2 regions of the Streptomyces sp. GS7 genome follow, and region 2 is predicted to be linked to the other one. Evidence: predicted binding sites of a transcription regulator. Region 2 holds the regulator's gene; the other holds the start of a gene.
What was found. Region 2 encodes HspR, which represses chaperone genes until heat shock. Its sites were predicted from a motif close to TTGAGNNNNNNNNNCTCAA; they were not measured.

Region 1: the regulator HspR is predicted to act here: its motif matches at 4,187-4,205, upstream of lon (endopeptidase La).

Annotation. Positions count from the first base shown of each region.
Region 1 is NZ_CP047146.1:7,593,613-7,609,138, forward strand. It holds gene GR130_RS32895 (MarR family winged helix-turn-helix transcriptional regulator) at 1-505, opposite strand, end outside; gene GR130_RS32900 (lysozyme) at 826-1,683, shown strand; gene lon (endopeptidase La) at 1,738-4,164, opposite strand; gene GR130_RS32910 (pentapeptide repeat-containing protein) at 4,347-5,207, opposite strand; gene GR130_RS32915 (rhomboid-like protein) at 5,351-6,223, opposite strand; gene GR130_RS32920 (spermidine synthase) at 6,465-7,226, shown strand; gene GR130_RS32925 (response regulator transcription factor) at 7,310-8,050, shown strand; gene GR130_RS32930 (sensor histidine kinase) at 8,047-9,180, shown strand; gene GR130_RS32935 (multifunctional oxoglutarate decarboxylase/oxoglutarate dehydrogenase thiamine pyrophosphate-binding subunit/dihydrolipoyllysine-residue succinyltransferase subunit) at 9,419-13,252, shown strand; gene GR130_RS32940 (CU044_2847 family protein) at 13,382-13,837, opposite strand; gene GR130_RS32945 (DUF6104 family protein) at 13,989-14,168, shown strand; gene GR130_RS32950 (DUF4097 family beta strand repeat-containing protein) at 14,469-15,395, shown strand; gene GR130_RS32955 (PadR family transcriptional regulator) at 15,398-15,526, shown strand, end outside.
Region 2 is NZ_CP047146.1:238,521-254,046, forward strand. It holds gene dnaK (molecular chaperone DnaK) at 1-1,267, shown strand, start outside; gene grpE (nucleotide exchange factor GrpE) at 1,264-1,950, shown strand; gene dnaJ (molecular chaperone DnaJ) at 1,996-3,168, shown strand; gene GR130_RS01100 (heat shock protein transcriptional repressor HspR) at 3,170-3,625, shown strand; gene GR130_RS01105 (hypothetical protein) at 3,697-4,101, opposite strand; gene GR130_RS01110 (pyridoxamine 5'-phosphate oxidase family protein) at 4,588-4,992, opposite strand; gene GR130_RS01115 (Uma2 family endonuclease) at 5,022-5,606, opposite strand; gene clpB (ATP-dependent chaperone ClpB) at 5,799-8,459, shown strand; gene GR130_RS01125 (YbjN domain-containing protein) at 8,581-9,111, shown strand; gene GR130_RS01130 (hypothetical protein) at 9,238-10,488, opposite strand; gene GR130_RS01135 (pyridoxal phosphate-dependent aminotransferase) at 10,666-11,844, opposite strand; gene GR130_RS01140 (hypothetical protein) at 12,044-12,340, shown strand; gene GR130_RS01145 (DUF2617 family protein) at 12,792-13,310, shown strand; gene GR130_RS01150 (polyamine aminopropyltransferase) at 13,443-15,218, shown strand; gene GR130_RS01155 (SRPBCC domain-containing protein) at 15,299-15,526, shown strand, end outside.

The DNA of each region.
Region 1 (15,526 bases), 7.4 Mb from region 2:
GGCCGCCCTCCCCGGGCGCGCCCTCCCCTTCCCTCTCGCGTTCCCCGTCCTGCTCCCCGGGCTCGCCCTCCTGCTCCTGCTCGGCGTTCAGCCGGTGCAGCAGGCGGGCGAGTTCGGCGACCTCGGCGCGGTCCCAGGAGGCCAGCCGGCGGGCATAGCGGGCGCGCCGCGCGGTGCGGACGCGGTCGAAGCGCGCGCGGCCCTCGTCGGTGATCCGCACCAGGACCGCGCGGCCGTCGGCCGGGTCCGGTTCGCGGGCGACCAGCCCGAGCCGCTCCAAGGCGTGCAGCTGGCGGCTTATGGTCGCCTTGCCGACGCCGAAGAAGCCGGCGAGGTCGGTGGCGCGCTGGGCTCCGGCGTCGGCGAGCCGGATCAGCAGGCCGTAGGCGGCCGATTCGAGGTCGGGGTGCACCTCGCGGGACATCTCGCCGGACGAGGCGCGGGCGCGGCGGAGGAATACGGCCAACTCGCGCTCCAGGGCCAGGAATACGTGATCCACGCCCATCGGTTCGCCGTCCGCCGTACCGCCGGCTCCGGTGTTGTGCACGTCAGCGCCCTTTCCCGCGTTTTCCTCTATTTCCCGCAATTCCCGCGTTTCACCGCCTGAAAATTTCTCTCCCGGGCCGCCGAAACCGCAGTTGGGCCAGTATTTCGCAGGATTAGACCAACGGAAGCCCCGCGACCCTCTTTTGTCACGGGGGTCTACGCGCGTACCGTCTGTTCTGGCATGGCCACACCAATCAGTGGTGCCAGTTCCTCCCCCCTCAAGGTCATTTCTCCGCAACGTCACCGCAGCGAGATCCACCGAGATCCACGGAGGCACGTATGCCCGTGCTCAGATCCGGAACCCCCCACCGCCCCGTGCACTCCCTCGCGACCGCGGCCGGGGCCCTCCTGGCGACCGTCGCCCTGCTCCTCGGCCTGCCCGGCACGGCCGGCGCGGCGGCCGGCCGGCACGCCCCCGAACCCACCCACCCCGACCAGGACTGGGCCGGCTCGCAGGTCGCGCGGCACGAGGGCGCCACGACCGGGATCCTGCCGCCGCCCTCGCTCACCGCGTCCGCCGAGGGCGTCGACGTCAGCAGCCACAACGGCAACGTCGCCTGGTCCGCCCTCTGGAACAGCGGCGTCCGGTTCGCCTACGTCAAGGCGACGGAGTCCACCAGCTACACCAGCCCGTACTTCGCGCAGCAGTACAACGGCTCCTACCGCTCCGGCATGATCCGCGGCGCCTACCACTTCGCCACTCCCGACACCTCCGGCGGCGCCGCCCAGGCCGCCTACTTCGTCGCCCACGGCGGCGGCTGGTCCAAGGACGGCAGGACGCTGCCCGGCGCCCTGGACATGGAGTACAACCCCTACGGCGCGACCTGCTACGGGCTCAGCCCGACCGGTCTCGTCGACTGGATGAAGGACTGGTTCGCCACCTACAAGGCGCGCACCGGCCGGGACGCCGTGCTCTACACCTCCACCGGCTGGTGGAAGCAGTGCACCGGCAACTCCGCGGCCTTCGGCCGGATCAACCCGCTGTGGGTGCCGCGCTACGGCTCCTCGGTCGGCGAACTCCCTGCCGGCTGGGGCTTCCACACCATCTGGCAGTACACCTCGACCGGCCCGGCGGTCGGTGACCACAACCGCTTCAACGGGTCGATGGACCGCCTCCGGGCGCTGGCCGACGGGTGAGCGCACGGCGGCCGGCCCGCCCCCGCGAGGGGGCGGGCCGGCCGCCGCGGGCCGTCACGCCGCGAGCGGGACCCCGGGGTCGGCCCCCTGCGCCGCCGGGGTCAGGGCCAGTTCCAGCACCTGCCGGACATCGGCGACCGGGTGCACCTCCAGCGCTTCCAGGATCTCCGCGGGCACATCGTCCAGATCCGGTTCGTTCCGCTTGGGGATGATCACGGTCGTGATGCCCGCCCGGTGAGCCGCCAGCAGCTTCTGCTTGACGCCGCCGATCGGCAGCACCCGCCCGGTGAGCGAGACCTCGCCGGTCATGGCGACGTCCGGCCGCACCTGGCGGCCCGAGAGCAGCGAGGCCAGCGCGGTGGTCATCGTGATGCCCGCGCTGGGGCCGTCCTTGGGGACGGCACCGGCCGGTACGTGCAGATGCACCCCGCGCTCCTTGAGGTCACCGACCGGGAGTTCCAGCTCCGCGCCGTGCGAGCGCAGGAACGACAGCGCGATGTGCGCCGACTCCTTCATCACGTCGCCCAGCTGGCCGGTCAGTTGCAGCCCCGACGCCCCGGTCTCCGGATCCGCCAGCGACGCCTCCACGTAGAGCACGTCGCCGCCGGCGCCGGTGACCGCGAGGCCGGTGACCACACCGGGCACCGCGGTCCGCCGCTCGGCCGGGTCCTGGGCCGCCTCCGGGGTGTGGTGCGGGCGCCCGATCAGCGGGCGCAGCTGCTCCACGCCGACCGTGAACGGCAGCTCCCGCTCGCCCAGTTCGTGCTGGGTCGCCACCTTGCGCAGCAGCCGGGCGACCGACCGCTCCAGATTCCGTACGCCCGCCTCGCGGGTGTACTCGCCCGCCAGCCGGCGCAGCGCCGCGTCCTCCAGGGTCACCTCGCCGGGTTCCAGGCCGGCCCGCTCCAGCTGGCGCGGCAGCAGGTGGTCCCGGGCGATGACGACCTTCTCGTCCTCGGTGTAGCCGTCGAGCCGGACCAGCTCCATCCGGTCCAGCAGCGGCTCCGGGATGGACTCCAGGACGTTGGCGGTGGCCAGGAACACCACGTCGGACAGGTCCAGTTCGACCTCCAGGTAGTGGTCCCGGAAGGTGTGGTTCTGCGCCGGGTCCAGCACCTCCAGGAGGGCGGCGGCCGGGTCGCCCCGGTAGTCCGAGCCCACCTTGTCGATCTCGTCGAGGAGGACGACCGGGTTCATCGAACCGGCCTCCTTGACGGCCCGCACGATCCGGCCGGGGAGCGCGCCGACATACGTCCGCCGGTGGCCGCGGATCTCCGCCTCGTCCCGTACGCCGCCGAGCGCGACCCGGACGAACTTCCGCCCCATGGCCCGCGCGACGGATTCACCGAGCGAGGTCTTGCCGACGCCGGGCGGCCCCACGAGAGCCAGCACCGCGCCGCCCCGACGGCCCCCGACGAGTCCCAGCCCGCGCTCCGACCGCCGCTTGCGCACCGCCAGGTACTCGCTGATCCGCTCCTTGACGTCCGCCAGCCCGGAGTGGTCGGCGTCCAGGACCCGCCGGGCGCCGGCGATGTCGTAGGCGTCCTCGGTGCGTTCGTTCCACGGCAGTTCCAGGACGGTGTCCAGCCAGGTGCGGATCCAGGAGCCCTCCGGGCTCTGGTCGCTGGCCCGCTCCAGCTTGTCGACCTCCTTCAGGGCGGCCTTGCGGACCTCCTCCGGCAGGTCGGCGGCCTCGACCCGGGCGCGGTAGTCGCCGCCCTCGTCCTCGGGGTCGCCGTTCAGCTCGGCCAGTTCCCTGCGGACCGCCTCCAGCTGCCGCCGCAGCAGGAACTCCCGCTGCTGCTTGTCGACGCCCTCCTGGACGTCCTTGGCGATGGACTCGGCCACGTCCTGCTCGGCCAGATGGGAGCGCAGCACCTCGGCGGCGTACTTCAGCCGGGCGACCGGGTCGGTGGTCTCCAGCAGCCGGAGCTTCTGCTCGGTGGTCAGGAACGGCAGGTATCCGGAGTTGTCGGCGAGCGTCGGCACGTCGTCGATGCCGGCGACCCGGTCGACGACCTGCCAGGCCCCGCGCTTGCGCAGCCAGCTGGTGGCCAACGCCTTGTATTCCGTGACCAGTTCGGCGACCGCCCCCGGGAGGGGCTCGGGCGCCTTCTCCTCGACGGGGGTCCCCTCCACCCACAGCGCGGCCCCCGGCCCGGTCGTGCCGGAGCCGATCCGCACCCGGCCCACGCCGCGGATCAGCGCCCCGGGGTCGCCGTCGGACAGCCGCCCGACCTGCTCGATCCTCCCCAGCGTGCCGATCGCCGCGTACGTCCCGTCGACCCGGGGCACAAGCAGCACCCTCGGCTTGTTACCCGAAGGCCCCGAAGACGCGGCGGCCTGCGCGGCCTCCACCGCCGCCCGTACGTCGGCGTCGGACAGGTCCAGCGGCACCACCATGCCGGGCAGGACGACCTCGTCATCGAGGGGCAGCACGGGCAGAGTGAGCGATGCGGATGCCGGCGACTCAGCAGTCATGATCTCCCCTTCGGCAAGCAAGTTGAGCTTTATCCACTCAATGCCAGGGCCTCCACGGATGTTCCGGCCGCGCGTTCGCTGTGAGCGATCAACGGGGCAACCGGGTACGGGCGCATGCGCGCAGGGCCCGACCGCGGGGAAGGGGGAGGAAGAAGCAGCGGGGAGAAGGAGAAGAGGACGGGCTACCAGTGGGCGGGGCGGCGCAGCCCCGGCGGCAGCCTGGTGGCCGCGTCGCCACGGGCCGCGTTCACCTGCGCCTGGGTCAGGAAGATGCTGCCCGTCAGATCCGCACCGCGCAGATCGGCGTCCCGCAGATCGGCCCCGATCAGGTCGGCGGTGCGCAGATCGGCGCCCTGGAGGTCGGCGGCGATCAGGTAGGCCCCCCGGAGATCGGCCCCCCGCAGACTCGCGCCCTTGAGCCTGGCTCCCATCAGGTCGGCCCCCCGCCGCTCCTTCTTGCGGCCCGGGACCTGCGCCCGTACGAGTTCGCTGACCCGCAGCAGCAGGGCGTTGACCTCGCCCCGGTGGGCGGCCACGTCCACGCCGGCCAGCTCCTCGGGGCCGCCGAGCGTCAGCCGCTCGGTCGTCTCCTGTACGGCCCGCAGCTCGCGGTGCACCGGACGGGCCGCCGGCAGCGTCAGGGCCTCGGCCACGTACCAGAGCAGCTCGTGCAACTGCCGCATCACGCCGAACGCGTCGAACATCGCCCGCGCGGTCCCCGGCGCCTGCCGCCAGTCCTTCCCCTCGAAGGTGACCTGGGAGACCTTCTGGCCGGCGCCGAAGCACTCGAAGACGGTGCAGCCGGAGAAGCCGCGCTGCCGCAGCTCGGCGTGGATCCCGCAGCGGAAGCCGGCCCCCAGGTTCGGGCAGGGCCGCCCGGCCTCCTTGTCGAGGGCGAAGTCCGCCGAGGCCGCGAACGGCAGTGCCACACAGCACAGCCCGAAGCAGCTGCCGCAGTCGGAGAGCAGCGGGAGCCGAGCGGCGTCCGGGGCCTGCGGAGGGGACGGTTCGCGGTCCTTCGACGGGCGGCGCTCGTGCGACACGGCTCTTCTCTGCTCCTGCGGCCGGCGGGCGCGCTCGGTCGTGGCGCCCGCGAAGGGCACCATTCTCCGCGACGACGCGGCGGTCTCCGTAATGAATTGACGGTCTCCGCGAAGAAGCGGCGGCGCCGGGCGCGCGGGGCGCCTCAGTACGTACGCGGGGTGCGCAGCGCCGGGTGCCCCAGGTCCCCGAGGAGCGGCGCGGGCCCGGCGCGCTGGTCGCGCCAGCGGCGCAGCAGCGGCCAGGCGGCCACGCCCAGGGCGAGCGAGAGCAGATGGCCCCAGTCCGTCATGGGGTCGGCAGAGGTCAGCAGATCGGTGACGCCCATGTAGCCGACGGCGGCCAGCAGGGGCCAGCGCAGCCAGCCGGGCAGCAGGACCGCCAGGGCTCCCGTGCAGGTCATCACGCCGAAGCTGATGCCGTAGTCGAGGCGGTGCAGCGAACTGTCCGGCAGCCCGCCCGCGGCCACGGAGAAGCCGACCGGCATTTCGGTGGCGAGGGTGGCCAGCGCATGTCCGCCGAAGAAGACCGCGGCGGTGCGCGGCCCGCCGATCCGCCGTTCCAGCGCCGTCACCACGACGAGGAAGACCAGGGCGAACGAGGAGCCGAGCCCGCCCGCTATCCACAGGGCGCTGGCGACCAGCACCAGCAGCGGGTCCTGCGCGAGATGGGTCACGTCCGTACTGGAGCCCTGGAGCAGCGAGGCGACCAGGGCGGGGTCGCCGTGGTCGGCGAAGAGCGACGTGGCGACGAGCAGCAGCGCGTAGCCGAAGGTGAAGGGGGTGCCGGTGGGGGTGGGGAGCAGCCGCCAGGGCCGCAGTCCCGTCCACGGGCGGCGGGCGGCGGCGTCCTGCGCCGCACCGCCGGCGGCGTCCGTGGCCGCCGTGGCCGGCACCAGCGCCGCGTCGCCGCGCTGCCGGGGCATGCCCGCGAGGATCACCGGCGTGCCGTCGGCCCGCGGGCCGACGCCCGGCCCGTCATCGACCGGCACACCCCCGGCCGTCTCCAGTGTGCTCACTGCCCAAGGCCCCTTTCTCGCGGACTCCCGCGGTTCCGCCGTTCCCGACGGACCCGCCGCTCCACCGCCCTGCACAACGTCCGCGACCACTGTGCCCGCTCAACCCATGAGCCAGCTGTGTACGTGAGATCCGTCACGGCACTCAACCTTTGTGGAGCACGCGACGTTGCCCGGAACCCTCCCTCCGCCACCATCCGCCCGCCGTTGGACCGGCGCACCCGGCGTTGGCCAAGATGGCCGCATGGATCCCGCCCACCCCTGGCATCCGACCGCCGGCCCCGAGTCGGCCGCACGCACCCTCGACCGCCGTCAGGGCCCGTACGGAGAGGTGGTGTTACGGCAACGGGGCCCGGCCGCCGAGGGCCCCGGAACCCTTGCGGCGCCCGGATCCGACGGGCCCGTCTACGAGATCATCGCCAATGGCTGCTTCCTGATGGACACCTCCGACGGGCGCTCCGAGCGGCTGCTGGTCGACGCCGCGCTGGCCGCGCTCCCGGCCGGTCGCGCGCACCCCGCCGTCCTCATCGGCGGGCTGGGCGTCGGCTTCTCGCTGGCACGGGCCGCCGCCGAACCGCGCTGGGGCCGGATCGCGGTGGCCGAGCGCGAGGCGGCGGTGATCGACTGGCACCGCACGGGTCCGCTCTCGGCCGTCTCGGGGGAGGCGCTGGCCGATCCGCGCACCGAGATCCTGCACACCGACCTGGTGGCGTACCTCCACGACGGCGCGGGCCAACTCCCCTACGACGCACTGTGCCTGGACATCGACAACGGCCCCGACTGGACCGTCACCGAGGACAACGACAGCCTCTACTCCCCCGCCGGACTGGCCGCCTGCCGGGACCGGCTGACGCCCGGCGGAGTGCTCGCCGTGTGGTCGGCGCAGCCGTCCGCGGAGTTCGAACTGGCCCTGCGAAATGCCGGATTCGACGGGGTACGGACGGAAGAGATCCCCGTTGCCCGAGGAGTCCCGGACGTCGTCCATCTGGCGCTCCGGTCCGCGTAGGGTGCGTAGCCGACGGTCACACCATGCCCTTACGCTGCTGCCCAGCAAGACGCGACCACGCAGGGCACATGCAGGGGCGGGCGATGGACCAGACTCAGACAACCCAGGGCGGCACCACCGCGGCCACGCCGGGCGCCCAGCGCCGGGTGCTGGTCGTGGAGGACGATCCGACGATCGTCGAAGCCATCGCGGCCCGGCTGCGCGCCGAGGGCTTCCAGGTGCAGACGGCCACCGACGGCCCGGCCGCGGTGGACACCGCCGAGGCGTGGCAGCCGGATCTGCTCGTCCTCGACGTGATGCTGCCGGGCTTCGACGGCCTGGAGGTGTGCCGCCGGGTGCAGGCACAGCGCCCGGTGCCGGTGATGATGCTCACCGCCCGGGACGACGAGACCGACATGCTCGTCGGCCTCGGGGTCGGCGCCGACGACTACATGACCAAGCCGTTCTCCATGCGGGAGCTGGCCGCCCGGGTGCACGTGCTGCTGCGCCGGGTCGAGCGCGCCGCGCTGGCCGCGCACACCCCGCGCAGCGGCATCCTGCGGCTGGGTGAGCTGGAGATCGACCACGCGCAGCGCCGGGTCCGGGTGCGCGGCACGGACGTGCACCTGACCCCCACCGAGTTCGACCTGCTGGTCTGCCTGGCGAACACCCCGCGCGCGGTGCTCTCCCGCGAGCAGCTGCTCGCCGAGGTCTGGGACTGGGCGGACGCCTCCGGGACGCGTACGGTCGACAGCCACATCAAGGCGCTGCGCCGCAAGATCGGCGCCGAGCGGATCCGCACCGTCCACGGCGTCGGGTACGCCCTGGAGACCCCGCCCGCATGACCCGGCGCTGGCTGACGGGCGTGCGCGGACTGTGGCAGCGGGTCTGGGAGGGGCTGCGGCCCCTCGATCCGTACCGCTCCGTCAAGGCGGCGCTCGGCGCACTGGTCATCGTCTCGGTGATCATCACCACACTCCTGGTGTTCGTCGCGATGCACTCGGCGACAGAGCTGCGGGTGATCACGGTCTTCTCGATCATCGCCTCGCTGCTGATCACCCAGTTCGTGGCGAACAGCCTGACCGCGCCGCTCGGCGAGATGACCGATGTGACCCGGGCGATGGCGCACGGTGACTACACCCGCCGGGTGCGCTCGGACCGCCGCGACGAGTTCGGGGACCTGGCGGACGCCTTCAACCGCATGGCGGCCGACCTGGAGGCGGTGGACACCCACCGCAAGGAACTGGTCGCCAACGTCTCGCACGAGCTGCGCACCCCCATCGCGGCGCTGCGCGCGGTGCTGGAGAACGTCGTCGACGGGGTCTGCGAGCCGGACCCGGAGACCATGCGGACGGCGCTGAAGCAGACCGAGCGGCTGGGCCGGCTGGTGGAGCACCTCCTGGACCTGTCGCGCCTGGACAACGGCGTGGTGCCGCTGCACACCCGCCGCTTCGAGGTCTGGCCGTACCTGTCCGGGGTGCTCAAGGAGGCCAACATGAGCCGCGGCGCCTCCACGCTCTCCGGGCTCTCCGGCCTTGCCGCCTCCGGCACCCATACGCGGACCGACGTCCACCTCCACCTCGACGTGTCGCCCCCGGAGCTGACCGCGTACGCGGACGCCGAGCGGCTCCACCAGGTCGTGGCGAATCTCATCGACAACGCGATCAAGCACAGCCCGCGGCACGGCCGGGTCACGGTGCGCGCGCGGCGCGGCGAGGGGCCGGAGGGCCTGGAGCTGGAGGTGCAGGACGAGGGCCCCGGCATCCCCGCGTCGGAGCGCCACCGGGTCTTCGAGCGGTTCAACCGCGGCGGGCCGGGACCCTCGGGTCCGGGCACCGACGGCGGTACGGGACTGGGCCTGGCGATCGCGCGCTGGGCGGTGGATCTGCACGGCGGGCGCATCGGGGTGGCCGAATCACTCCGCGGTTGCCGGATCCGGGTCACCCTTCCGGGGCTGGAGTCAACCCGGGGCTGACGCCCGCTGACGTAGGGTCGGTGGTGGGAGCACTCGTTCCGGGGGTGCAACGGCGATGGGTGCTACCCGCACGCGGGCAAACCCCGGGTATTTCCCGCCAAGTCATGCCCTGAAACCCTTCGGTGAATGTGACGTGCGCGACGAGTGACCCTCCCGGACTGCACCAAAGGTCACAAGAGGCGTAGCCTTTATTCCCGCTGTCCACCACCTTAGGAAGCGGAAGAGGGCGGTTGCCGCCGTGTCGCTACAGTCCCCCAACAGTGCGAGTGTCTCGACGGACCAAGCGGGGCAGGGGAAGAACCCTGCCGCTGCGTTCGGTCCCAATGAGTGGCTCGTCGACGAGATCTACCAGCAGTACCTCCAGGACCCGAACTCGGTAGACCGAGCCTGGTGGGACTTCTTCGCCGACTACAAGCCGGGCGGCGCCACCGCGCCGAGCCAGCCGGCGGAGGCTGCCGCCCCCGCTCCGGCCCCGGCGGCTCCGGCCGCGCCCGCCGCGCCCGCCGCGGTCGAGCCGAAGCCCGCCGTGCAGGCCGCGGCCCAGCCGGCCACCCCGGCTACGCCTCCCGGTGCGAGCACCGGCTCCACCGGAGCGGCTGACGCCGTGCCCACCCCTGGCGCTCCGGCCCCCGCGCAGGCCGCGCCGGCGAAGGCCGCCCCGGCCAAGCCCACCGCCAAGCAGGTCGCTGACGGCCAGGCCCCCGAGGGCCCGGAGTACGTCACCCTGCGGGGCCCGTCGGCCGCCGTCGCGAAGAACATGAACGCCTCCCTGGAGCTGCCGACGGCCACGTCCGTCCGCGCGGTCCCGGTGAAGCTGCTCTTCGACAACCGCATCGTCATCAACAACCACCTCAAGCGCGCCCGGGGCGGGAAGGTCTCCTTCACCCACCTCATCGGCTACGCGATGGTGCAGGCCCTCAAGGCCATGCCGTCGATGAACAGCCACTTCGCGGAGAAGGACGGCAAGCCCACGCTGGTCAAGCCGGCGCACGTCAACCTCGGCCTGGCCATCGACCTGGTCAAGCCGAACGGCGAGCGCCAGCTGGTCGTCGCGGCCATCAAGAAGGCCGAGACGCTGAGCTTCTTCGAGTTCTGGCAGGCCTACGAGGACATCGTCCGCCGGGCCCGGGACAACAAGCTGACGATGGACGACTTCACCGGGGTCACCGCGTCGCTGACGAACCCCGGCGGCATCGGCACCGTCCACTCGGTGCCCCGCCTGATGCCCGGCCAGTCCATGATCATGGGCGTCGGCTCGATGGACTACCCGGCCGAGTTCCAGGGCACCTCCCAGGACGCCCTGAACAAGCTGGGTGTCGCCAAGGTCATGACGCTGACCAGCACCTACGACCACCGGGTGATCCAGGGCGCCGCCTCCGGCGAGTTCCTGCGGATCATGAACCAGCTGCTGCTCGGCGAGAACGATTTCTTCGACGACATCTTCAAGTCGCTTCGAATCCCGTACGAGCCGGTCCGCTGGCTGCGGGACATCGACGCCTCGCACGACGACGACGTCACCAAGGCCGCCCGGGTCTTCGAGCTGATCCACTCCTACCGGGTCCGCGGCCACGTCATGGCCGACACCGACCCGCTGGAGTACCACCAGCGCAAGCACCCCGACCTCGACATCACCGAGCACGGCCTCACCCTGTGGGACCTGGAGCGCGAGTTCGCGGTCGGCGGCTTCTCCGGCAAGTCCATGATGAAGCTGCGCGACATCCTGGGCGTGCTGCGCGACTCGTACTGCCGCACCACCGGCATCGAGTTCATGCACATCCAGGACCCCAAGCAGCGCAAGTGGATCCAGGACCGGGTCGAGCGCCCGCACAAGTCGCCGGAGCGCGACGAGCAGCTGCGGATCCTGCGCCGGCTGAACTCCGCCGAGGCGTTCGAGACGTTCCTGCAGACCAAGTACGTCGGCCAGAAGCGCTTCTCGCTGGAGGGCGGCGAGTCCGTCATCCCGCTGCTGGACGCGGTCATCGACTCCGCGGCCGAGTCGCGCCTGGACGAGGTCGTCATCGGCATGGCCCACCGCGGCCGGCTCAACGTCCTGGCGAACATCGTCGGCAAGTCGTACGCGCAGATCTTCCGGGAGTTCGAGGGCAACCTCGACCCGAAGTCGATGCACGGCTCCGGCGACGTGAAGTACCACCTGGGCGCCGAGGGCACCTTCACCGGCCTGGACGGCGAGCAGATCACGGTCTCGCTGACCGCCAACCCCTCCCACCTGGAGGCCGTGGACCCGGTCGTCGAGGGTGTCGCCCGCGCCAAGCAGGACATCATCAACAAGGGCGGTACGGACTTCACGGTCCTGCCGATCCAGCTGCACGGTGACGCCGCGTTCGCCGGCCAGGGCGTGGTCGCCGAGACGCTGAACATGTCGCAGCTGCGCGGCTACCGCACCGGCGGCACCGTCCACGTCGTCATCAACAACCAGGTCGGCTTCACCGCCGCGCCGGAGTCCTCGCGCTCCTCCATGTACGCCACGGACGTGGCCCGCATGATCGAGGCGCCGATCTTCCACGTCAACGGTGACGACCCCGAGGCCGTCGTCCGTGTCGCCCGGCTCGCCTTCGAGTTCCGCCAGGCGTTCAACAAGGACGTGGTCATCGACCTCATCTGCTACCGCCGCCGCGGCCACAACGAGTCGGACAACCCGGCCTTCACCCAGCCGTTGATGTACGACCTGATCGACAAGAAGCGCTCGGTGCGCAAGCTCTACACCGAGTCGCTGATCGGCCGGGGCGACATCACCCTCGAAGAGGCGGAGCAGGCGCTCCAGGACTTCCAGGGCCAGCTGGAGAAGGTCTTCACCGAGGTCCGCGACGCCACGACGGCCCCGGTCGCCCCCGAGGTGCCGCAGCCCAAGGCCGAGTTCCCGGTCTTCGTGGACACCGCGATCTCCCAGGAGGTCGTCAAGCGGATCGCCGAGTCCCAGGTCAACATCCCCGAGCGGGTCACCGTCCACCCGCGCCTGCTGCCCCAGCTGCAGCGCCGCGCGGCGATGGTCGAGGACGACGCGATCGACTGGGGCATGGGCGAGACCCTGGCCATCGGTTCGCTGCTGATGGAGGGCACCCCGGTCCGGCTCGCCGGCCAGGACTCCCGCCGCGGCACGTTCGGCCAGCGGCACGCGGTGCTCATCGACCGGCAGACCGGCGACGACTTCACCCCGCTGCTCTACCTGTCCGACGACCAGGCGCGCTACAACGTCTACGACTCGCTGCTGAGCGAGTACGCGGCGATGGGCTTCGAGTACGGCTACTCGCTCGCCCGCCCGGAGTCGCTGGTCATGTGGGAGGCCCAGTTCGGTGACTTCACCAACGGCGCCCAGACCATCGTCGACGAGTTCATCTCCTCGGCGGAGCAGAAGTGGGGCCAGACCTCCGGCGTCACCCTGCTCCTCCCGCACGGCTACGAGGGCCAGGGTCCGGACCACTCCTCGGCCCGGATCGAGCGCTTCCTCCAGCTGTGCGCGCAGAACAACATGACGGTCGCCATGCCGACGCTCCCGTCGAACTACTTCCACCTGCTCCGCTGGCAGGTCCACAACCCGCACCACAAGCCGCTGATCGTCTTCACCCCGAAGTCGATGCTGCGTCTGAAGGCGGCGGCGTCGAAGACGGAAGAGTTCACCACGGGCGGCTTCCGGCCGGTCATCGGCGACAGCACGGTCAGGGCCGAGGACGTCCGCAAGGTCGTCTTCTGCTCCGGCAAGGTCTACTACGACCTGGAGGCGGAGCGCGCCAAGCGCGGTGCGAACGACACGGCGATCGTCCGCATCGAGCGCCTGTACCCGCTTCCCGGCAAGGAGCTGCAGGCGGAGATCGCCAAGTTCCCGAACGCCGAGAAGTACCTCTGGGCGCAGGAGGAGCCGGCGAACCAGGGTGCCTGGCCGTTCCTCGGCCTCAACATGATCGACGCACTGGACCTGGCCGTCGGTGCCGACGTCCCGCACGGTGAGCGCCTGCGCCGGATCTCCCGGCCGCACAGCTCCTCGCCGGCGGTCGGTTCGGCCAAGCGCCACCAGGCCGAGCAGGCCCAGCTGGTGGCCGAGGTGTTCGACGCCTGAGCGGTGCCGCACGGCTGAGGTAGATGCCTGAAGGGCCCGTTCCCACCGAGGTGGGAACGGGCCCTTCACGCTGTGGTGCCGGCACGGAGCGCCGCCTTCTGGGGGTGGAGGTCGGGCGGCGGGCAGGCGTCACACCGGCTGCGGTTCGAAGTCCCAGTACGGGCGCCGGCGGCGCCGGGCGGACAGGGTGTGCGGATGCTCGGCGCCCAGCGTCTCGGCCAGCTGGGAGATCGCCTCCTGCTCCAGCTTCGCCGCCTCCTGGCCGCGGCGCTGAGCGCGCAGGTCCTCGGCGAGCAGCGCGACGGCCTTGCCCGGCTTGGCCGACACCTCGACGCCGAAGGTCACGCTGGTCTCGTGCGGGGCGACCCACTCGGTCGCCTCCCGGACGCTGGCCGCGACCCCGCCGATCACCTCGCGCAGGCCCTCGACCCGGGCGCCGAGCGCGTCCCAGGCCCCGACGTCCTCGAACTCCCCGTCCCAGCCGGCGTCGTCCGGCTCGTCGAGCCCGGCGGCGACCAGCCTGGACACCCGCGCCCAGACCTCCGTGCCGTCCGGCAGCTCGATGCGTTGCGCACGCTCGGGCATCACGGCCTCCTGCTCCCCCTGAGCGGCAATTCCCCATTGCCGCAGGACCGTTGACAGGCGATCAGGCTAACTCCCGGCCGCCTGTGGCGCGAGAGGTCCGTGAGCCTGCCTATCCTGGCCGGAATGTCCCATGACCCCTGGTGGAGAGCACGTGTATTTCACTGACCGCGGCATCGAGGAGCTGGAGAACCGGCGCGGCGAGGAGGAGGTCACCCTCGGCTGGGTGGCCGACCAGCTGCGGACGTTCGTCGACCTCAACCCGGACTTCGAGGTGCCGGTGGAGCGCCTGGCCACCTGGCTGGCCCGGCTCGACGACGAGGACGACGAGTAGGACGCCGGCGGCCCGCGTGTGACGCGACGCCCCCGGGGGCGTCGCGTCACACGCGGGCGGAACGTGTAGCGCGCGCCGGACGCGTAACCACGCGATACGGGTGTCGCGAGTTCCGGACCGGGCCCGTTCGGGCCCGGTCCGCGACGCGGCCAGGGACATTCCGCGGCGCACCCAGGGAAAACGGAGGCGCACAGGGGCGGCGTCAGGGGCGGACCCGCTTGACTCCCGCAGACTGCGATATATCGTGTCTATCGAAGACGCGATATGTTGCGTTGCCCGCCTACCCTGGGGAGGTCAGGAATGTCAGCCCGGAGCGAATGGTCGATCTCCGCACCACGCAAGCTGGAGATCGAGGAGCCCGTCAGCGCGCTGCAGGTGCGGCTGGCCGGCGGCACCGTCAACGTCGTCGGCACCTGTGACGGCAGCCCGGCCCGCCTGGAGATCAGCGAGCTGGACGGCCCGCCGGTGACGGTGTCCTGCACGGACGGCACCCTCTCCATCGGATACGAGGACCTCCCCCTGAAGGGGTTCCTGAAGTACCTCGACCGCAAGGGGTGGCGCCGCGGCGCGGTGGTCTCGGTGGCCGTGCCGGCCGCCACCCGCGTCGAGGTCGCGGTGGTCGGCGCCGCCGCGGTCGTCTCCGGCGTCTCGGGGCCCACGGAGCTGCACGGCGTCAACGGCGAGGGCACCCTCGTCGGCCTGTCCGGCCCGGTGAGGGCCGAGACCGTCACCGGCAACGTCGTGGCGCAGAGCCTGACCGGCGACCTCCGGTTCAACTCCGTCTCGGGGGACCTGACGGTGATCGACGGGACCGGCGGCACAGTGCGCGCCGACACCGTCAGCGGCGACATGGTCATCGACCTGGACCCGGCGGCCGTCACCGACATCAACCTGACGACGGTCTCCGGGGAGATCGCCATCCGGCTGCCCGACCCGGCCGACGCCCGGGTGGAGGCCAACACCGCGAGCGGCGCGGTCGCCAACGCCTTCGACGATCTGCGGGTCAGTGGCCAGTGGGGCGCCAAGAAGATCACCGGCTCGCTGGGCGCCGGCACCGGCCGCCTCAAGGCCACCACCGTCTCCGGGGCGCTCTCCCTGCTGCGCCGCCCCGCCTTCGAGGGGCCCGAGGTCGGCGGCGCGTCCGGCGGCGGCCCGGCCCCCGACCCGTACGACGGCCCCGCACCGTCCGCCCCGTCCACCCCGCCCGCAGAGAAGAAGGTGCTCTGAGCATGCCCCCCGTCTTCGCCCATGGCCGCCTCCGGCTCTACCTCCTCAAGCTGCTGGACGAGGCCCCGCGGCACGGCTACGAGATCATCCGCCTCCTGGAGGAGCGCTTCCAGGGGCTGTACGCCCCCTCC
Region 2 (15,526 bases):
TGGTGACGACTGGGACCAGCGCGTCGTCGACTACCTGGTCAAGCAGTTCGCCAACGGCCACGGCGTCGACCTCTCCAAGGACAAGATGGCGCTCCAGCGCCTGCGCGAGGCCGCGGAGAAGGCGAAGATCGAGCTGTCGTCGTCCACCGAGACGACGATCAACCTGCCCTACATCACCGCCTCCGCCGAGGGCCCGCTCCACCTGGACGAGAAGCTCACCCGCTCCCAGTTCCAGCAGCTGACCGCGGACCTGCTCGACCGCTGCAAGACCCCGTTCCACAACGTCATCAAGGACGCCGGTATCGCGCTGGCCGAGATCGACCACGTGGTCCTGGTCGGCGGCTCGACCCGTATGCCGGCCGTCGCCGAGCTGGTCAAGGAGCTGACCGGCGGCAAGGACGCCAACAAGGGCGTCAACCCGGACGAGGTCGTCGCCATCGGCGCCACGCTCCAGGCCGGTGTCCTCAAGGGCGAGGTCAAGGACGTCCTCCTGCTGGACGTCACCCCGCTGTCCCTCGGCATCGAGACCAAGGGCGGCATCATGACCAAGCTCATCGAGCGCAACACGACCATCCCGACCAAGCGCTCCGAGATCTTCACCACGGCCGAGGACAACCAGCCGTCCGTGCAGATCCAGGTCTACCAGGGCGAACGCGAGATCGCGGCGTACAACAAGAAGCTCGGGATGTTCGAGCTGACCGGTCTGCCGCCGGCCCCGCGCGGTGTCCCGCAGATCGAGGTCTCCTTCGACATCGACGCCAACGGCATCATGCACGTCACGGCCAAGGACCTCGGCACCGGCAAGGAGCAGAAGATGACCGTCACCGGCGGCTCCTCGCTGCCGAAGGACGAGGTCGACCGGATGCGCGAGGAGGCCGAGCGCTACGCGGACGAGGACCACAAGCGCCGCGAGGCCGCCGAGACCCGCAACCAGGGCGAGCAGCTGGTCTACCAGACCGAGAAGTTCCTCAAGGACAACGAGGACAAGGTCCCCGCTGAGGTGAAGACCGAGGTCGAGACCGCCGTCGGTGAGCTGAAGGAGAAGCTCAAGGGCGAGGACACGGCCGAGATCCGCACCGCCACCGAGAAGGTCGCGGCCGTCTCGCAGAAGCTGGGCCAGGCCATGTACGCCGACGCCCAGGCCGCGCAGGCCGCCGCCGGCGGTGCCGAGGGCGCCCAGGCCGGCCAGCAGGCCAAGGCCGAGGACCACATCGTGGACGCCGAGATCGTCGACGAGGAGAAGCCCAAGAAGGACGGTGCGGCGTGACGGAGGAGACCCCGGGCTTCGACGAGAAGCCCGACGTCCCCTCCGACGCCGCCCCCGAAGACGCGGCGCAGGCCGAGTCCGCCGACAAGGCGGGCTCGGCCCCGGCCGGGGACGTACAGGACGTGGCGCTCCAGGCGCAGCTGGACCAGGTGCGTTCGGCGCTCAGCGAGCGCACGGCGGACCTCCAGCGGCTCCAGGCGGAGTACCAGAACTACCGCCGCCGGGTGGAGCGGGACCGGGTCACGGTCAAGGAGATCGCCGCGGCGAATCTGCTGTCCGAGCTCCTTCCGGTGCTCGACGACGTCGGCCGGGCCCGTGAGCACGGCGAACTGGTCGGCGGCTTCAAGTCGGTCGCCGAATCGCTGGAGACCGTGGTCGCCAAGCTCGGTCTGCAGCAGTTCGGCAAGGAGGGCGAGCCCTTCGACCCGACGATCCACGAAGCGCTGATGCATTCGTATGCGCCGGACGTGACGGAGACGACATGCGTCGCCATCCTGCAGCCCGGGTATCGCATCGGTGAGCGGACGATCCGCCCCGCGCGGGTCGCCGTCGCCGAACCGCAGCCGGGTGCGCAGAGCGCCAAGTCGGCCTCCGACGAGGACGCCAAGGGCCCCAAGGGTGCCAAGGGCGCCAAGGGGGCCAAGGCTTCGGACGAGGAGAGCGGTGGCCCGGACGAGGGCTGACGTAAGGGCGGCAGAGAGATCCGCGCGGAAGGAGGGACGTCGGGGATGAGCACCAAGGACTTCGTCGAGAAGGACTACTACAAGGTCCTCGGCGTCCCGAAGGACGCCACCGAAGCGGAGATCAAGAAGGCGTACCGCAAGCTGGCCCGCGAGTTCCACCCGGACGCCAACAAGGGCGACGCCAAGGCCGAGGAGCGCTTCAAGGAGATCTCCGAGGCCAACGACATCCTGGGCGACGCCAAGCGCCGCAAGGAGTACGACGAGGCCCGCGCGCTGTTCGGCAACGGCGGCTTCCGGCCCGGCCCCGGAGGCGGCGGCAGCTTCAACTTCGACCTGGGCGACCTCTTCGGGGGCTCGCACGGTCAGGGCGGCGGCGCCGGCGGCTTCGGCGGCGGGCTCGGCGACGTCTTCGGCGGCCTGTTCAACCGCGGCGGCACCGGTACGCGCACCCAGCCGCGCCGCGGCCAGGACATCGAGTCCGAGGTGACGCTCAGCTTCACCGAGGCGGTCGACGGGGCCACGGTCCCGCTGCGGATGTCCAGCCAGGCTCCCTGCAAGGCGTGTTCGGGCACCGGCGACAAAAACGGTACGCCTCGGGTCTGCCCGACCTGTGTCGGCACCGGCCAGGTCAGCCGGGGCGCGGGCGGCGGCTTCTCGCTCACCGACCCGTGCGCCGACTGCAAGGGCCGCGGCCTGATCGCCCAGGACCCCTGCGACGTCTGCAAGGGCAGCGGGCGGGCGACCAGTGCCCGCACGATGCAGGTCCGCATCCCCGCGGGCGTCTCGGACGGGCAGCGCATCCGGCTGCGCGGCAAGGGCGCTCCCGGTGAACAGGGCGGCCCGGCCGGCGATCTGTACGTGGTCGTCCATGTCGACGCCCACCCGGTCTTCGGCCGCAACGGCGACAACCTCACCGTCACGGTGCCGGTCACCTTCCCGGAGGCCGCGCTCGGTGGCGAGATCAAGGTGCCGACGCTGGGCGGACCGCCGGTGAAGCTCAAGCTGCCGGCCGGCACTCCCAACGGACGCACGATGCGGGCCCGCGGCAAGGGCGCGGCCCGTAAGGACGGCACCCGCGGTGATCTGCTGGTCACCATAGAGGTGATCGTTCCCAAGGATCTCAGCGACAAGGCAAGGGAGTCGCTGGAGACCTATCGCGAGGCGACCGCGGGCCCGGACCCGCGGGCGGAGCTGTTCAAGGCCGCGAAGGGAGCTTGAGATGGACAGCCGGGGCGGGCAGCGTCGTAACCCGTATGAACTGACCGATGAATCGCCGGTGTACGTCATCTCCGTCGCGGCTCAGCTCTCTGGCCTGCATCCGCAGACCCTGCGGCAGTACGACCGCCTGGGCCTGGTCTCCCCCGACCGCACCGCCGGCCGGGGCCGCCGGTACTCCGCCCGCGACATCGAACTGCTGCGCACCGTCCAGCAGTTGTCGCAGGAGGAGGGCATCAACCTCGCCGGCATCAAGCGCATCATCGAGCTGGAGAACCAGGTCGCGGCCCTCCAGCAGCGGGTCGCCGAGCTCCAGGGCGCCCTGGAGGGCGCGGCCAGCGCGATGCGGCAGCGGGAGGCGGCGGTGCACGCCTCGTACCGCCGCGATCTGGTGCCGTATCAGGACGTCCAGCAGACCAGTGCGCTGGTGGTGTGGCGGCCCAAGCGGTCGTCGGAGTAGCGCGCGGAGCGCCACCGCCGCTCGTCCGTGCGGCAAGGGCCGGGGAGACCACCCCGGCCCTTCGCGTGTCGTCAGCAGCCGTTGTATCCCGCGGTCGGCATCGAAAGCCGCCGGTGCACATGGGACTTCATCGCGAGCGTGTAGACCGGCTCGTCCAGATCGGCGGTCTCCAGGCGGACGCCCGCCGCCGCGCACCGCCGGCCGAACTCGTCGGCCCCGTCGATGGCGTACTCCAGCGCCCGGCGGTTGGGCGTCACGAACACATCGACCCGGCCGTCTTCGACGTCGCTCCACAGTGCGCTGTGGTCGGCGCGCAGCTGGTGCAGGCTGAGCTGGCAGGTCAGGTGGTAATCACGGGCTGCCGCCCACTGTTTGCACATGTCGTGCTGGCTGCGGTCATCGACCAGGAACGGATCCTCGTCCAGCTCGGACAGCGGCATCAGGCAGGCGATCGCCGTCACTCGGACCGAGTTCATCGTGCCCTCCGGGGCGTGGCGACTGTGGGGGCGACGATACCCCCGCCGACGGCCCGCGGTGGAGGGGCTGCACCGGGTGGCGAGGCGTATCCGCAGGCATGGCAGATCTTCCAGCCGTCCTGGTTCACGGCGAGCTGACCGCCGCACCGGGGGCAGTTCTCGGCGTACGGGCGGGGAGGGGCGGGGCGCGGACGGCGTGGAACGGTCGTCGCGATACGTGATGCCGACGCCATGCGGCCTCCAGCTGCCGTCTTTGTGCCCGGGACAGGTCCGATGCCGCTCGCCGTTGTGCGGAGGTGTTCGTTCCTGCCGTTCCTGAGTACCAGGAAGGCGCCCGATGGCGGATCCGGAGGGTTCGGTTTCGGCCAGGTCCGGACCAGTGCGCGGACGCGGCGCCGCCCGGCGCGCGTACGGGTCCGGAACGGGGCTCGTGGAACGCGCGGGACTCGTGGAAGAGGCTCGTGAAAGGGACTCGGCCGCGGGCTCTCAGGCCCGGCCGAGGGCCTTGGTCACCGAGATCTCGATCACGACGCGATCGGGGTTGGGCTCCGGGGTCCGGCCGTACCGCTCGGCGTACCGGCGCACCGCGTCGGCCACCGACTCGGCGTCCGTACGCACCCGGGCGGTGCCCTCCAGCGTCGCCCAGCGACCGCGGTCCACCTGGCACACCGCCACGGTGGCCCCGCCCGCTCCGGCGGCCAGGACGTTCTTGACCTTGGTGCTGTCCTTGCGGGTGATGATCCGCGCGATCCGCTGCCCGGCGTCGTAGGTGACACCGACCGGCACGACATGCGGTGTGCCGTCCGTACGCAGGGTCGTCAGCGTGGGCATGAAGTACTCGCCCCAGAAGGCGAGGTACTCGGGGGTGAGGGCGGAGAGGTCGTGGGCCATGGGGGCCAGGGTAGTTGGGGGCCCGGGAATCAGAGGAAGTCGCCCGTCTCCAGGTCGAAGGAGAAGGGGGCGGGGAGGGAGAGGGGCTTGCCGAAGGGGGCAGTGACGCGCGATTCGTAATCGCCGTCGGAGGGCTCGTGGAAGAGCGTGGTGGTGGCCCGGCCGCGGTCGATCAGCAGATAGAGAGGCGTGCCTCCGAGGGCATAGCTGCGGCGCTTGGCGGTTCGGTCGAGTTCCGGCCGGTCGCCCGTCACCTCGATGACCATCTTCAGCTCCGTGCCGGGTCTCCACCATGGCGGGGTGCCCCGGAACTCCCGGGTTCCGACGATCGTCAAGTCGGGGATCACGTGGTTGTCGGGATGCGAGCCGGACGACGGCGGGATCAGCCCCTTGTGCGCGGATAGGTCGAATTCTGGGCGGTTCCGCAGCAGCTGCTCCGTGAAGCCGCTGAGGCAGTGTTCGTGGTTCCCGGCCGGTGCCGTCGTCACCACCATCTCGCCCTCGATGAGCTGGGCCCGTACGCACTCGGGTGCTGCCGCGTCCAGCTCGTGGAAGATCTCCAGCAGGATCGCGGACTGGGCGTCGGTCTCGCGGGGGGTGGGCTCGGCGGTCATGCCTCCCAGCCCGCCGGGCGACTGCGCGCCCCGGTGGCGGTGTCCGGTCGGTTCGCCCGTGGGTGGGAAACGAACCTTGAGTGGAATAGACTCAACTTATCGCACGTTAGCCAAAGCAGGGCTAGCCCCCGCGGCAGGATCGGTACGCAGAGGCGCGCGCAGCGCACAGGGCACGAGGAGGATCACGAGGACGTGGACGCCGAGCTGACCAACAAGAGCCGGGAGGCGCTGAGCGCCGCCAACGAGCGGGCGATCGCCGCCGGGCATGCGGACATGACGTCCGCGCATCTGCTGCTCGCGCTGCTGGCGGGGCGGCCCGATGACAACGCCAACATCATGGACCTGCTGGCGGCCGTCGAGGCGGACGCCGTCGCGCTGCGCTCCGGGGCCGAGCGCCAGCTCGCCGGGCTGCCCAGCGTGCAGGGCTCGACCGTGGCCCCGCCGCAGCCGGACCGCGAGCTGCTCGCCGTCATCGCGGACGCCGCCCAGCGGGCCAAGGACCTGGGCGACGCGTACATCTCCACCGAGCACCTCCTCATCGGCATCGCCGCCAAGGGCGGGCGCACCGGTGAGCTGCTGGAGCAGCAGGGCGCCACGGCCAAGAAGCTGCTGGCCGCCTTCGAGGCGAGCCGCGGCGGCCGGCGGGTGACTACCCCGGACCCGGAGGGCACGTACAAGGCGCTGGAGAAGTTCGGCACGGACCTCACCGCGGCGGCTCGCGAGGGCAAGCTCGACCCGGTCATCGGCCGGGACCACGAGATCCGGCGGGTGGTGCAGGTGCTGTCCCGCCGTACGAAGAACAACCCGGTCCTCATCGGCGAGCCGGGCGTCGGCAAGACCGCCGTCGTCGAGGGGCTGGCCCAGCGCATCGTCAAGGGCGACGTCCCCGAGTCGCTGCGCGACAAGCGGCTGGTCGCGCTCGACCTGGGCGCGATGGTCGCCGGCGCGAAGTACCGCGGCGAGTTCGAGGAGCGGCTCAAGACCGTCCTGGCCGAGATCAAGGACAGCGACGGCCAGGTCATCACCTTCATCGACGAGCTGCACACGGTCGTGGGCGCGGGCGCCGGCGGCGACTCGTCCATGGACGCGGGCAACATGCTCAAGCCGATGCTGGCCCGCGGCGAGCTGCGGATGGTCGGCGCCACCACCCTCGACGAGTACCGCGAGCGCATCGAGAAGGACCCGGCGCTGGAGCGGCGCTTCCAGCAGGTGCTGGTCGCCGAGCCGACCGTCGAGGACACGGTGGCGATCCTGCGCGGGCTCAAGGGCCGCTACGAGGCCCACCACAAGGTGCAGATCGCGGACTCGGCGCTGGTCGCCGCGGCCACCCTCTCGGACCGCTACATCACCTCCCGGTTCCTCCCCGACAAGGCCATCGACCTGGTCGACGAGGCCGCCTCCCGGCTGCGGATGGAGATCGACTCGTCCCCCGTCGAGATCGACGAGCTCCAGCGCGCCGTCGACCGCCTCAAGATGGAGGAGCTGGCGCTCCGCAACGAGACCGACGCCGGCTCCGTGCAGCGGCTGGAGCGGCTGCGCAAGGACCTCGCCGACAAGGAGGAGGACCTGCGCGGTCTGACCGCCCGCTGGGAGAAGGAGAAGCAGAGCCTCAACCGCGTCGGCGAGCTGAAGGAGCGGCTCGACGAACTGCGCGGCCAGGCCGAACGCGCCCAGCGCGACGGCGACTTCGACACCGCCTCCAAGCTGCTGTACGGGGAGATCCCGTCCCTGGAGCGGGAGTTGGAGGAGGCCGCGCGGGCGGAGGCCGAGCAGGAGGCCGCCAAGGGCGCTGGGACCAGGGAGCCGATGGTCAAGGAGGAGGTCGGCCCGGACGACATCGCGGACGTGGTCGGCTCCTGGACCGGCATCCCGGCCGGGCGCCTCCTGGAGGGCGAGACCCGCAAGCTGCTGCGGATGGAGGAGGAGCTGGGCAAGCGGCTGATCGGCCAGGGCGAGGCGGTACGCGCGGTCTCCGACGCGGTGCGCCGCACCCGCGCCGGTATCGCCGACCCGGACCGGCCCACCGGCTCCTTCCTCTTCCTCGGCCCGACCGGTGTCGGCAAGACCGAGCTGGCCAAGGCGCTGGCGGACTTCCTCTTCGACGACGAGCGGGCGATGGTCCGGATCGACATGTCGGAGTACGGCGAGAAGCACAGCGTGGCCCGGCTGGTCGGCGCGCCGCCCGGCTATGTCGGCTACGAGGAGGGCGGCCAGCTGACGGAGGCGGTCCGCCGCCGCCCGTACAGCGTGGTGCTGCTCGACGAGGTCGAGAAGGCCCACCACGAGGTCTTCGACATCCTGCTCCAGGTGCTCGACGACGGCCGCCTCACGGACGGCCAGGGCCGCACCGTCGACTTCCGCAACACCATCCTCATCCTCACCTCCAACCTCGGCTCCGCCTTCCTGATGGACCCGCTCCTGAAGGAGGAGCAGAAGAAGGAGAAGGTGCTGGAGGCGGTCCGCGCCTCCTTCCGCCCCGAGTTCCTCAACCGCCTCGACGACCTGGTCGTCTTCCACCCCCTCGGCACCGACCAGCTCCAGCGGATCGCGCAGCTCCAGCTGAGCCACCTCCAGCACCGGCTGAGCGACCGCCGCCTCACCCTGGATGTCAGCGACCGGGCGCTGACCTGGCTCGCCTGGCTCGGCCGGGAGCCGGTCGCAGGCGCCCCGGCGCCGGACCTCTCGTACGGTGCCCGGCCGCTGCGCCGCCTGGTCCAGACGGCCATCGGCGACCAGCTGGCGCGCGCCATCCTGTCGGGCGAGGTGCTCGACGGGGACACCGTCCGGGTGGACGTGGACGTGGACGGGGACGGCGAGGGCCTGACGGTGGCGGCCGCCCGACCGGCCGGCTGACCTTCCCGGCCGGGCCGCGCCCTCCGGCCACCCCGGATGCGCGGCGTCTGCCGGTCCGGGGTTGCCAGGACGGGGCGCATATGGGGGAGGATGGCAGAGACCATACGAAGGGAATTCCACGGTGAGCATCGACCCGTCCTCGATTCCGAATTTCGGGGGCCAGCCCGAACCTCAGCCGTCGGGGCCTGATGGTCCCGTCGTGCCCGACCAGGACCTGGTCAAGCAGCTCCTCGACCAGATGGAGCTGAAGTACGTAGTCGACGAGGAGGGTGACCTCGCCGCCCCGTGGGAGCAGTTCCGCACGTACTTCATGTTCCGGGGCGAGGAGGAGCAGCAGATCTTCTCCGTCCGGACGTTCTACGACCGTGCCCACGGCATCGACGAGAAGTCGAAGCTGCTGGAAGCGATCGACGACTGGAACCGCCGGACGCTGTGGCCCAAGGCGTACACCCACACCCATGACGACGGCACGGTCCGTCTGATCGGTGAGGCATCGATGCTGGTCGGCACCGGTGTCTCGCTCGAACACTTCGTGTCGAGCACGGTCAGCTGGGTCCGCGCCTCGATCGAATTCGACAAGTGGCTCGTCGAGCAGCTCGGTCTGGAGGCCGAGATCGAAGGCGATGAGAAGCCGGGGGACGACGAGGGCTGAGCCCCGTCCGACCCGCACCCCGGCTGCGCGGGCCCCAGGAGCCGACCGTTGTCGGTTCCCGGGGCCCGCGTCCGTCTGTGACGCCGTTACAGCGGCGAGTCCCGGGAGCGGGCCGTGGTAACGACGTCACGGCGGCAGCGACGCGATCGCCAGCAGATAGACCCCGTACCCGAGCGAGAGCGCGGCGAGCGCGCCGGCGACCGGGACGGCGGTGCGGATCCGGGCCCGCGCCAGCGCCCGCGCCGCCGGCAGCAGCAGCGGAAAGGCCGGCAGCAGGAAGCGGGGCTTCGACGGGAAGTATCCGGTGCCGCCGAGCGCGATCGCGACCAGGACCGTGGTGTAGACGAGCAGCGCGACCGGCGGCCGGTCCAGCACCAGCAGCGCGTACAGCAGCAGCGCCGCGGCGATCACCGCGACCGCCATGAAGTGCACCGGCGGGGCGCCGGCGAGCACCAGGTGCCTGATCTCCCGCAGCGTGTCCCGCCCGAAGTCGAAACGGGAGCCCCACAGCTCCTGTACGTCGAAGTACCCGAGCGGCCCGCCGCCGGTCCGCACGCCGACCCACAGCACGTATCCCAGCCAGCCCGCCGGCGCGACCAGCACGGCCGCCACCGGCCGCAGCCCCGGCCCCCGGCCGCCGCCCTCCCCGGCACCGCCGCTTCCCCGCCGCCACGCCTCCGCGGCCGCTCCCGCGCCCACCGCCGCCACGATGGCCAGCGCGCTGGGCCGGGTCAGCCCCGCCGTCGCCGCCAGCACCCCGGCCCACAGGAAGCGCCGGGTGAGCAGCGCGTACAGCGACCAGGCGGACAGCGCGGTCAGCAGCGACTCGGTGTACGCGAGCGACTCGATGACGGCCTGCGGCAGCAGCGCCCACAGGACGACGAGCAGGGTTCCGGTACGTCGCCCGTGGAGCCGCTCCCCGACCGCGTAGATCCCCCAGGCGGCCACCCCGGCCGCCGTCCAGGAGACCAGCAGGGCGGCGTTCACCGCCCCGACCGGGGCGGCCGCCGTCCCCACCGCCCGCACCAGCCACGGGTACAGCGGGAAGAACGCCAGGTCCGCGACGGGCAGATCGGGCCACATCCCGGTCGGCGCCGGCGCCCCGTAGCCGTGCAGCGCGATGCTCAGATACCACCTGGAGTCCCAGGACGCGCCCAGCAGCGTCCGCGGATGCCGCCCGGTGTGCCAGGCCCACACCGCGGTGCACAGCATCCCGGCGGCCCGGATCCCGGCGAACAGGACGAGCGCGGTCCGCGCCCGCCGCAGCCCCGCCCGCACCCGCTCCCGTAGGGGCCCCGGACGCCCGCCCGGGTCCGCCGCCCGCGGCGTCCCCGGCGGCTCGGCGGTCTCCGGTGTTTCGGCGGTCTCGGCGGACACGGAACACCTCCGGTTCGGGGGCGCGCCTCCGCGCCGGAGGCAGGTCAGGGCACCGGACCGCCAGGGCCTGTCCGACGGGTCGGGGCCGGGTCCGCACCCAGACTCCCCGCGCCCCGCCCCCGCCCGCGACCGCAGCCGCCCGAACGGGTGGCGGCCCCTCCTCGGAGGACCGCGGTCTCAGAGCCGCTTCAGCCGCCCCGCCGCCTCCTCCAGGGTCGCGGTGCACTTGCAGAAGGCGAAGCGCACGAACGGGGCGCCCTGGTCCTGGTGGTCGTAGAAGACGGCGTTCGGGATGGCGACCACGCCGGCGCGTTCGGGCAGGGTGCGGCAGAAGGCGAAGCCGTCCTGCTCGCCCAGCGGGCGGATGTCGGTGGTGATGAAGTACGTGCCGGCCGGCCGGAAGACCTGGAAGCCGGCGTCGGCGAGGCCGCCGGCGAGGATGTCGCGCTTGGCGCGGAGGTCGTCGCGCAGGGCGGTGAAGTAGCTGTCGGGCAGGGCGAGGGCCTCGGCGACGGCGTACTGGAAGGGGCCGGCCGAGACGTAGGTGAGGAACTGCTTGGCGGAGCGGACGGCCGCGGTCAGCTCGGGGGACGCGGTGACCCAGCCGACCTTCCAGCCGGTGAAGGAGAAGGTCTTGCCGGCCGACCCGATGGTGACGGTGCGCTCGCGCATGCCGGGGAACGAGGCGAGGGGGAGGTGCTCGCCCTCGAAGACGAGGTGTTCGTAGACCTCGTCCGTGACGACCAGGAGGTCGCGCTCCACGGCCAGTTCGGCGACGGCGGCGAGTTCGTCGCGGGTCAGGACGGTGCCGGTGGGGTTGTGCGGGGTGTTGAGGAGGATGAGGCGGGTGCGGTCGGTGACCGCGTCGCGCAGCTCGTCGAGATCGAGGTGGTACGTGCCGGTCTCGGGGGACGGGCGCAGCGTCACCGGGACGCGGCTGCCGCCCGCCATCGCGATGCAGGCGGCGTACGAGTCGTAGTACGGCTCCAGGGCGACGACCTCGTCGCCCGGTTCGAGGAGGGCGAGCAGCGAGGCGGCGATGGCCTCGGTGGCGCCGGCGGTGACCAGGACCTCGGTGTCGGGGTCGTACGACAGCCCCAGGTGCCCGTAGAAGCGCTGCTGGTGGGCGGCGACGGCGGTGCGCAGCTCGGGGATTCCGGGGCCCGGGGGGTACTGGTTGCCGCGGCCGTCCCGCAGGGCGCGCACCGCCGCTTCGCGGACCTCCTCCGGGCCGTCGGCGTCCGGGAAGCCCTGGCCGAGGTTGATGGAGCCGGTGCGTTGGGCGAGCGCCGACATCTCGGCGAAGATCGTGGTGCCGAAGGCGGCGAGGCGGCGGTTGAGCAGCGGTCGGTCCATGCGCGCCATCCTGCGCCGAACCTCTGGAGTTCCTCAACTGTGCTTTGAGCCCTCCTGGGCGGGGCATCAGCCCCTGCACGACAGACCATGAGGCCGCTGGAGAGCGCGGCCGGCGGCGCGGGACGGCGCCGCGGCGGCGCACCGGCGCCGGACGGAGCGATGCCTCGCTTCGGGGGAACGGAAGGAGTGTGAGGCGGGAATGATGGGCCTGTTCTTTTTCGCGGTGATCTGCGTGGTGGTGCTCGGGCTGGTGGGGGTGGCCTCGCGGGGCGGCTCCGGCCGGAAGCGGAGCGGGTACGGCGCGTCCAAGGGCTCCCGGAGCAGGGGCGGCGACGGGGGCGGCAGTTGGTGGGCGGCGGGGGCCGGCGACGTCGGTTCCGGTTCGAGCGGCGGGCACCACCATCACCACTCGTGCGGTGGTGGCGGCGGCCACCACGGCGGCCATTCCTGCGGCGGGCACTCCTCCTGCGGCGGTGGCGGCTGCGGCAGTTCCTGAGGGGCCGCTCTAAGGGGACCCTGACAGACCCCTGGGGGAACTCGCACGAATGTGCCCACGGTCGCGGCGCGGGTTCCGCGCGCGGTCGCGGGCACTCCGCTTTTCCTGGCGGAAACGGCCGTTGTGTCGCGCTCGTACCCGGTCTCCGGTGGCACACATGCGGGCAGCCCATGCGGCCTTGCATATGCGTCCAGCGCATGGCGTGAAACGTTCAACGCCCTTTGTGGGATTGGTGGTTGAACAGGTGAACTGCATGGCCCTCTAGGGGATGGAAACCCGGCGAAGCTGGGTAAAATCACTGTGGGCGGCACGCCATCCGTGATTCCCTCTCCTTTGAGAATCCCCCAGTTCTCGGACCCCACGTGGGCACGAGCCGGCAGGCAGTCGTACATCCCTGATCCTTCTCGGGCGGACCGGCCCACCATCCACTGCGTGCTTGCGGAGCCGACCCATGCTCACGACCCTGAAAACGGCGTACACCGATACCCGCGCATCCGATCTCGCCTGGGCCCTGGGCAGGGAACCCCTGCCGGCCCTGGCCGTACTGAATCTCCAACTCGACGACGCCCGGGTGCAGTTGAGGCTGCTCGGGGCTTCCCACCAGGTGCTGCTGGATGAGGAGCACGGCAACTGTTCCGAGACGGTCGCCTGTATGCCGGGCAGCAGCACGCCGCTGCCGCTCGGTGTGGCCAAGCGGCTGGGGGACTGGGAGTACGAGTTCGCCGCGCACGTCGAGACGCTGTCGCGCGGCTCGTTCGCCGGGCGGGCGCAGGAGCTGCTCGCGCTGGTCGCGGAGCATCCGCACGGCCTCGCCGGCACCTTCCCGGGCTCGCCGCACGCCTTCACCGCGATGCTGGCGCAGCGTCAGCAGGGGCAGGTGCGCTGGCGGACCTGGCACGCCTACCCGCAGGAGGGGCGCCTGGTGGCGACCCGTACGCGGGTGGGGGTGCGGGCGGTGATCGCGGCCTGAGGGGCGCCGGAGGTGGTGTGTGAGGCCCTGGTTGCGCCGTGGTCGTAGAGGTGTCAACTGGTGCGCGCGGCACCCAGAGTGCACTCGTGTGGGTGACATAGGGCCACCTCGTCGTCACGTAGCGTTCATGTCATGATCGACCCGCCAGAGCCTTTCCTCGGCGCCCTCGGGCCGCCCGAGGCCATGATGCCGGCCCGGCTGCCGGTGCCGTCCGGGCTCGGTCGGCTGCTGGTGCTCGCGGTGGTCTTCGTCTGCGCGGCCTGCGGGCTGGTCTACGAACTCGAACTGGTCGCCATGGCAAGCTACTTGATCGGCGACTCGGTCACCCAGGCGTCGGTCGTGCTCTCCGTGATGGTCTTCGCGATGGGGGTCGGCGCGCTGCTGGCCAAGCGGCTGCGCTGCCGCGCCGCGGTCGGCTTCGGGGTGGTCGAGACGGTCCTCGCGCTGGTCGGCGGCAGTTCCGCGATGGCGCTCTACGCCTGCTTCGCGTGGTTCGGGCAGTCCCGCTCCGCGCTCGTCGGCTTCACGCTGGCGATCGGCACGCTGATCGGCGCCGAGGTGCCGCTGCTGATGACGCTGATCCAGCGGGTGCGCCGGCAGGACGCGGGCGGCGCGGTGGCCGATCTGTTCGCCGCCGACTACGTGGGCGCACTGGTCGGCGGGCTGGCCTTCCCCTTTCTTCTGCTGCCCTGCCTGGGCCAGTTGACCGGTGCGCTGCTCACCGGCGGGATCAACGCGGTGGCCGGCTCGGTGCTGGTGCTGTGGCTCTTCGGGCGCGAGCTGACCGCCCGTACGCGCTGGCTGCTGCTCGCCGCCAACGTGCTGGTGCTCGCGCTGCTCGCCACCGGCGTGGTGCTGGCCGGGCCCTTCGAACAGGCCGCCCGGCAGGCGGTGTACGGGTCGGCGGCCCGGGTCGCGGTGCAGACCGGCATCCAGGAGGTGGTGCTGACCGGCGGCACGGGCGGATCGCGCGGCGGCGCGAGCGGTGCGGGGCGGGGGAGGAAAGGTTCCGGCAGGCCGCTGGAGCTCTATCTCGACGGGCGGTTGAAGGTCAGCGCGGTCAACGAGTTCCTCTACCACGAGGGGCTGGTGCACCCGGCGATGGCCGGCGGCCCGCACCGCCGGGTGCTGGTCCTGGGCGGCGGCGACGGCCTCGCGGTACGCGAGCTGCTGCGCTACCGCACGGTCCGCTCGGTCACCGTCGTCGAGATCGACCCGGGGGTGGTGCGGCTGGCGCGCACGGACCCCGGACTGTCGGCGCTCAACGCGCGGGCGCTGCGTGATCCGCGGGTCCGGGTGGTGACCGCCGACGCGTTCAACTGGCTGCGGAAGCAGGGTGCTTCGGTCCACCGGCCGCGCCCGGAGCGGTACGACGTGATCGTCTCCGATCTGCCGGACCCGGGGATCACCGCGAGCACCAAGCTCTACTCCCAGGAGTTCTACGGCCTCGCTCTGCGGCTGCTGGCCGACGACGGCCGGATGGTGGTGCACGCCGGACCGCCGTGCGCCCGGCCGCAGACGTACTGGACGGTGGACGCGACCCTGCGGTCGGTGGGCCTGGCGACCCTCCCGTACCGCATCCCCGGCCGGCTCTCGGACTTCTCGGGCGGCCCCGACCGCTCGGTCGCGCCGTACACCGTGTTCGGGCGGCCCGGGACGAGCGACCGGGCGCCCACGACGGTGCCGTACCTCTGGCGGGTACCGCCCGCCGCCCCGCCGGGCGGGGTCCGGTACTGGGGCTTCCTCCTGGCCGCTCGGCAGCCGCCGCGGCTGGCCTCGGCTCCCGACGCCCCGCCGGCGGCGTCCGTCGTCCTCGGCGAGGCGCAGGCCGGGCGGCAGGGCGCGGTACGGGACCGGATCCCCGGCCTGGCGCCGTCGACGCTGATGCGTCCCCGGTATCTGGAGTGAGCCGCGGGCCCGACCCGAACACCACGGACATCCACCAAGGGCTCCCCGTGGCGCTGACGAAGGAATTAGGCTCCCATGACATGGAGCATGAGGTGTACGTTCCGTTTCCCGTCGGGACCGTGCGGCAGGCACTCACCGAGCCGGAGCGGGTGGCGCGCTGCGTCCCGGGAGTCCAACTCGACGCCGATGCGGCCCCGCACCGCCCCGAGGGCCGGCTGCGACTGCGCGTCGGGAGCTCCACCATCACCTATCGCGGGGCGCTGACCGTCAGCGGCGGCGCGGCGGACGGCACCGGTCCGTTGACCGTC